2 regions of the Bacillus sp. OTU530 genome follow, and region 2 is predicted to be linked to the other one. Evidence: a T-box and tRNA genes for the amino acid it is inferred to sense, from the RefSeq annotation. Region 2 holds a T-box; the other holds one or more tRNA genes.
The links. The T-box of region 2 lies ahead of pheS (phenylalanine--tRNA ligase subunit alpha). A T-box ahead of a tRNA ligase gene usually reads a tRNA of that ligase, here a tRNA-Phe.

Region 1: it has a tRNA-Phe gene. The T-box ahead of pheS (phenylalanine--tRNA ligase subunit alpha) is inferred to sense a tRNA for this amino acid. The anticodon was not compared.

What each region holds. Positions count from the first base shown of each region.
Region 1 is NZ_JASATP010000035.1:29,215-32,622, forward strand. It holds gene walK (cell wall metabolism sensor histidine kinase WalK) at 1-555, opposite strand, end outside; gene yycF (response regulator YycF) at 559-1,263, opposite strand; tRNA gene AAHB12_RS21500 (tRNA-Phe) at 1,646-1,718, opposite strand; tRNA gene AAHB12_RS21505 (tRNA-Asp) at 1,758-1,833, opposite strand; tRNA gene AAHB12_RS21510 (tRNA-Glu) at 1,854-1,925, opposite strand; tRNA gene AAHB12_RS21515 (tRNA-Lys) at 1,935-2,010, opposite strand; gene AAHB12_RS21520 (adenylosuccinate synthase) at 2,315-3,408, opposite strand, start outside.
Region 2 is NZ_JASATP010000006.1:111,595-115,002, forward strand. It holds gene pheT (phenylalanine--tRNA ligase subunit beta) at 1-291, opposite strand, end outside; gene pheS (phenylalanine--tRNA ligase subunit alpha) at 309-1,343, opposite strand; T-box leader at 1,409-1,638, opposite strand; gene AAHB12_RS06365 (TrmH family RNA methyltransferase) at 1,699-2,460, opposite strand; gene sspI (small acid-soluble spore protein SspI) at 2,571-2,789, shown strand; gene AAHB12_RS06375 (amidase) at 2,931-3,408, opposite strand, start outside.

The sequences.
Region 1 (3,408 bases), on a different contig from region 2:
AATTTGATTGATTTGCCGCATCTGTCCATATACATCTTCCATAGAAGCCATTGTGTAAATAACAGCAACTGTTTTTCCATTTTCTTTTACCGGAACTGTGGTAATTTGCATGCGCTTTCCATCAGAAGGTTGGATCTCCATCTTTTTATCAGACGCACCCGATAAGAGAGTTCGTTTGACAAGGATATCTGTCGTTTTCTTTCCAACAATCCCTTGATTGTATTGATCTGATGTAGCAAGTACAATACTACTTTCATTAATTACCTGAACTTCCCGAATGTCATCCCTTGAACTAGAAGCAAAATCCTGCAGCAAACTTTTTATGTCCGTTGTCGTTGTATCCGTCTTTTCACGTTTCTTTACTAGCTCTTGCTGCACATTATATGCCAACAGGTCCGTACGCTTCGCTAATGAATCTTGAAAATTTGTTAAAAGCTTCTGCTCTAATTCATTTACAAAGTACACACCAATAACTTGTGTAGCAAGCAGGATGAGAAGCATATAAATTAAAACAAATTTCAAATGAATTGATTGAAAAAATCCAACTTTTTTCATGAATTACTCCTGTTCCGGGTCACGGAGATAATAGCCGACTCCTCTTCTTGTCACAATTAAAGTAGGATGACTTGGATTATCCTCAACCTTTTCACGCAAACGACGTACCGTGACATCCACTGTACGCACGTCACCAAAATAATCATATCCCCATACGGTTTGCAACAGGTGTTCACGCGTCATAACTTGTCCTAGATGCTTTGCTAAGTAATGAAGCAGCTCAAATTCCCTGTGTGTCAGTTCAATATTTTCCTCTCGCTTCATCACACTGTATGCATTTGAATTAATTACAATTGGTCCAACTGTAACCTCTATATTTTCTTCCTTCTCGTTTCCACCGCCTTGTTGGTGGCGTCGAAGATTGGCTTTGACACGTGCCAGTAATTCCCGTGTGCTAAACGGCTTAGTCACATAATCATCTGCTCCCAGTTCTAAACCAAGCACTTTATCAATTTCAGAATTTTTCGCAGTCAACATGATAATTGGCATTTCGAAGTTCTTTCGTACTTCACGGCAAACTTCTAATCCATCCTTTCCGGGAAGCATAATGTCCAACAATATCATATCTGGTTGTTCAGACTGTACCTTTTCAATTGCCTCTTCTCCATCATGAGCTAACACGATTTCAAATCCTTCTTTTTCCAGATTGAACTTTAAAATATCAGCAATTGGTTTTTCATCATCCACTACTAAAATCTTTTTTCCCATCATATTGCTTTATCCCTCCCAGACGCTATTTTTACACAAAAGCCTCTAGCTATTACTGCTAGAGGCTCATCTATTATCTATTGTAAAAGAATTATCTTTGTTTGTAAAACTGAAGTAGCTTCATCCCAAAGGGAGCAAACACATCATTTCCTCTAGAAATTCATGTACATGAATATACCTTGTCAAATGTTCCATACCTTCTAAGGAAAACCCATCGACTGGCGAGCCCCACTCTTGGGCGAGGACAGAGACATAGTTGCACTTACACTTTGCTTCTAAAATTTCCTGCTACGTAGAATTCACTTCTAGCTGGAAACTTACACATTCTTAAAGAGCAAAAAATGAAAGGACATCAAGCTTTATCTACTTAATGTCCTTGAAGTGGCTCGGGACGGAATCGAACCGCCGACACGAGGATTTTCAGTCCTCTGCTCTACCGACTGAGCTACCGAGCCAAAATATCTATGTAAAACCGTAATACGGTGAAACAAGAATGGCGGTCCCGACGGGGATCGAACCCGCGATCTCCTGCGTGACAGGCAGGCATGTTAACCGCTACACCACGGAACCATGAATACATATTAAAAAAGTGACCCGTACGGGATTCGAACCCGTGTTACCGCCGTGAAAGGGCGGTGTCTTAACCGCTTGACCAACGGGCCACATTAAAATGGTGAGCCATGAAGGACTCGAACCTTCGACCCTCTGATTAAAAGTCAGATGCTCTACCGACTGAGCTAATGGCTCTTATTGTGAAAAGATACTAATTTTTTAACGACAAGATATATCTTATCATATTTCTTAAATAGAAATCAAGTGTTTTTTCATTTTTTAAACTGGCTGATTGTCAGGCCCCAAATTTTTGCGAAAACAGAGGCGTAGTTGCACTTACACTTTGTTTCTAAAATTTCCTGCCATGTCGAATTCACTTCTAGTTAGAAATGTATCCCTTTTTATAAGTGTCAAAAGGAAAGAACCCAGAAGAGTGGGGTTCTTTCCCTGACTAAATATACAACATTTTTCGACAATATTCAATGTTTTTCTGTAATCCTTATACTCCGTACACGTTTCGAATTACATTTGTTTGGCTGCGGTCTGGACCTACAGAAAATACAGATAAAGGAATTCCTGTTAATTGAGATACACGCTCTACATAATGTCTCGCATTTTCTGGAAGTTCATTTAATGTTTTTACACCTGTAATGTCTTCTGTCCAACCTGGCAGCTCTTCGTAGACAGGCTCACATTCGCCAAGAATCTTTAAGCTGGCTGGGAATTCATGAACCACTTCGCCTTTATACTTATAAGCAACACAAATTTTTAGTGTTGGAATTCCTGTTAATACGTCAATCGAATTTAGGGATAAATCTGTAATTCCGCTTACACGGCGTGCATGGCGAACAACTACACTGTCAAACCAACCTACGCGGCGCGGGCGGCCTGTTGTTGTACCGTACTCACGGCCCACCTCACGAATTTGGTTTCCAATTTCATCGTGCAGCTCAGTTGGGAATGGACCATCACCTACACGTGTTGTATATGCCTTACACACACCTACTACACGCTTAATTTTAGAAGGACCTACACCAGATCCAATTGTTACACCGCCTGCAGCTGGGTTGGAGGATGTAACGAACGGATACGTACCTTGGTCGATATCAAGCATAACGCCTTGTGCTCCTTCAAATAATACGCGACGACCTTCATCAAGTGCATCGTTCAATACAACTGATGTATCACAAACATATTTTTTAATTTGCTGACCATACTCAAAATACTCTTCAAAAATGTCTTCAATTTTGAACCCTTCTGCATCGTACATTTTTTCGAATAAGCGATTCTTTTCAGCTAAATTGCGCTCTAGCTTTGTATAAAATTCTTCGCGGTCCAGAAGATCTGCGATACGAATCCCAATCCGCGCAGCTTTATCCATATAAGCCGGTCCGATCCCTTTTTTTGTCGTTCCGATTTTATTATCTCCCTTACGCTCTTCTTCAAGCTCATCCTGCTTCAAGTGATATGGCAGAATTACATGGGCACGGTTGCTGATGCGCAGATTGTCCGTACTCACTTCGTGACCGTGTAAATATGCAAGCTCTTCTACCAATGCCTTCGGATCTACTACCATACCGTTTCCGATTACAC
Region 2 (3,408 bases):
ACCAACCTTTGCGACTGCTACCTTTTGTCCTTGTGCTACATTTTTCGCGCCGCAAATAATTTGCACTGGCTCGTCTTCCCCAACATCTACAAGGCATTTGCTTAATTTATCTGCTTCCGGATGCTTTTCGCGCTCCATCACATAGCCGACAACGACATTTGTTGCCCCTTGATTTAAAAGCTCTACGCCTTCTACTTCAATGCCGGCCTTTGTAATTTTATCAGCTAATTGCTCAGCCGTTAGACCATCAATATCTACATATTGCTGTAACCATTTATAAGATACGAACATGTTTATGCCCTCCCCTTTTACGCTCGTTTAAATTGCTGTAAGAATCGTACATCGTTTGTATAGAAATGGCGGATGTCATCTACGCCATATTTCAGCATTGCAATACGCTCAGGTCCCATACCGAAAGCAAAGCCCTGATATTCCTTCGGATCGTAGCCAGCCATGCGAAGCACATTTGGATGAACCATACCCGCACCCAAAATTTCAATCCAGCCTGTTCCTTTACAAGTTCCGCAGCCCTTACCACCGCACATCATACAGGAAATATCCATCTCAACAGATGGCTCTGTGAACGGGAAGAAGCTTGGGCGCAGACGGATTTCGCGCTCTTCACCAAATAATTTCTTCGCAAATGCTTGCAGCGTGCCTTTTAAATCGCTCATGCGAATATTTTTATCGATTACAAGACCCTCAATTTGCATGAACTGATGGGAGTGTGTCGCATCGTCATCATCACGTCGGTATACTTTACCTGGGCAAATGATTTTGATTGGACCTTTTTCTTCATTTTTCTCCATTGTTCTTGCCTGCACCGGAGATGTATGCGTACGAAGAAGAATTTCATCTGTAATATAGAAAGAATCCTGCATATCACGAGCTGGGTGGCCCTTTGGCAAGTTCAATGCTTCAAAGTTGTAGTAATCGCGCTCCACTTCTGGGCCTTCTGCAATTTCGTAGCCCATACCAATAAATAAGTCTTCAATTTCTTCGATAACAGCTGTAAGCGGATGGTGAGAGCCAACACTCACAGGACGACCTGGCAATGTTACATCAATTGTTTCAGATTCTAATTGCTTCGCGATTGCCGCCTGCTCAAGCTGTGCCACTTTTTCATCTAGACGAGTTTGGATCGCTTCGCGCACATCATTCACAAGTGCTCCCATACGAGGACGCTCCTCTGCGGACAATTTGCCCATACCGCGCAAAACCTCCGTAATCGGTCCTTTCTTTCCTAAATACGCCACGCGCACATCATTTAACTCTTTCAGTTCAGATGCCGCTTCAATTTTCTCAAGCGCTTCTTGCTGCAGCTCTTTCAAACGTGCTTCCATGAAAAAAACCTCCTATATATATTAATGAAGTGAAAATTTTACAAATAAAAAAAGCCTCATCCCTATGAAGGGACGAGACTTAGTCTCGCGGTACCACCCTAATTGGCAGAAATATATCTGCCCGCTTCATTTCGGTAACGGCATTATGCCGGAACGCCTTTACATGATATCCATGGTCCCAGCGCCAACTCCAGAGGTGAATTCACAAATCCCTACCATAAAAATGCTTCCAGTCTTAGGCATTTTCTCCCTGTATGGCGCTCTATTTGCTACTCTTCTCTATCATCATTTTTTGTGATATGTATTTTTAGCTTTATAACAATTTATTCAAGACTTAATTATAAGTGTCTTTTTTCTAATTATCAACCTTGCTTTGTAAATAATAGGCCAAAATGCCTGTCGCAACAGATACATTTAACGACTCTGCCTGCCCATAAATGGGAATGTACAAATTCTGATCGCACTTCTCTAACAATTCCGGACGTACACCGCTTCCCTCATTTCCGACGATGAGCGCGAATCTTCCAGGAGCTTTGACCTCCGTATAAGGCACCGCATGCTGCAAAGCTGTTCCATAGATTGGAATGCTAAGCTGCTGCAGCTTATCCATCCATTCTCCCAGACTTCCTTTTATAATCGGTAAATGAAACACAGATCCCTGTGTTGAGCGAAGCACCTTGCTGTTATATACATCAACGCATCCTTCTCCGAGAATCACGGCAGTAATGCCCGCCGCGTCAGCTGTACGAATGATCGTCCCTAAATTTCCAGGATCTTGAATCCCATCAAGCAGTAGAAACTTCCCATTTTCAAGCTGAACGTTACTTTCTATTTTCTCACATACCGCAAATACGCCCTGCGGCGTCTCTGTTTCGCTGATCGCCTTACTAATAGCCTCTGTTACAACAAATACATCTGTGTTGTCCACGCTCCAATTTGCCGGCAAATCTGCCTGCTCACTTAGAATAATCTGCTGCACGACATTGGCTTTCAGCGCTTCTTCCACAAGGTGAAAACCTTCTACAATAAACGTCCCTGTTTTATCACGCTCTTTTTTTGTTTGCAGCTTCTTCCACTGCTTAATGCGCGGATTTTGTAATGAATCAATTCTATTCATGGATGATATCCCTCACTTCCCTATACATTATAAACCATTTTGCATATTTCTAATAAAACAACAAACAATAATTACAGTGGTTTTTATATTACATAAAAGAGGTGTGCTGAATGAATTTTAATTTACGCGGTGCAGTACTTGCAAACATTTCCGGGAACTCTCAAGCGCAGTTGGAAGACACGATTGTTGATGCTATTCAAAGCGGTGAAGAAAAAATGCTGCCTGGTCTTGGTGTGTTATTTGAGGTCATTTGGAATCATGCAAGCGAGCAAGAGAAGCATCAAATGCTATCTACATTAGAGACTGGTGTAAAGAACGATAATCAGTAAAAGAGGTTATATGAAAAAACGGGTGATGTAGAGATAACTTTACACCACCCGTTTTTTCCATATAACCATACCCGAAACTCCGCAAGAAGAAGAGTAACTTTAAAACGCTTGCCTTATGATAAGCTGATAACAAACGGCCAATTAAAACTGCTTTTTAGCTAAAAACTCACTCGTCCAACGCAATAACTTCAGGTCTTGGTGACGGTTAGCAATGAACGATAACCCTATCGGGAGCCCGTTCACTTTTGTTAATGGAAGCGTGATCTGCGGTAACCCAGCTAAACCTGCGATACAAGACAGCTGCATTGTTTTCGCTCGATATTGCTCCGCTTTTTCTCCTTGCAACTTGAGCAATGGCGCTGCTCCAGGAGCAGTTGGAATGACTAATAACCCTGCTTCTCCTAAAAGATTTGACATCGATTGGCGAATCTTTTCTCTTAATTCATATTGAGGAAGACTCTCACTCTTTTTCAATGTACTTGTCCACTGAAATCTTTCAGCAATCCCAGGTCCAAAGTTCGGATTTTCCCTGCGGATCCATTCGCCGTGTTCACTCCAAATCTCTAGTCCTTGAAGAATACGAAACGTATTCGACCACTCTGCTATCCCCTCTTCAGAA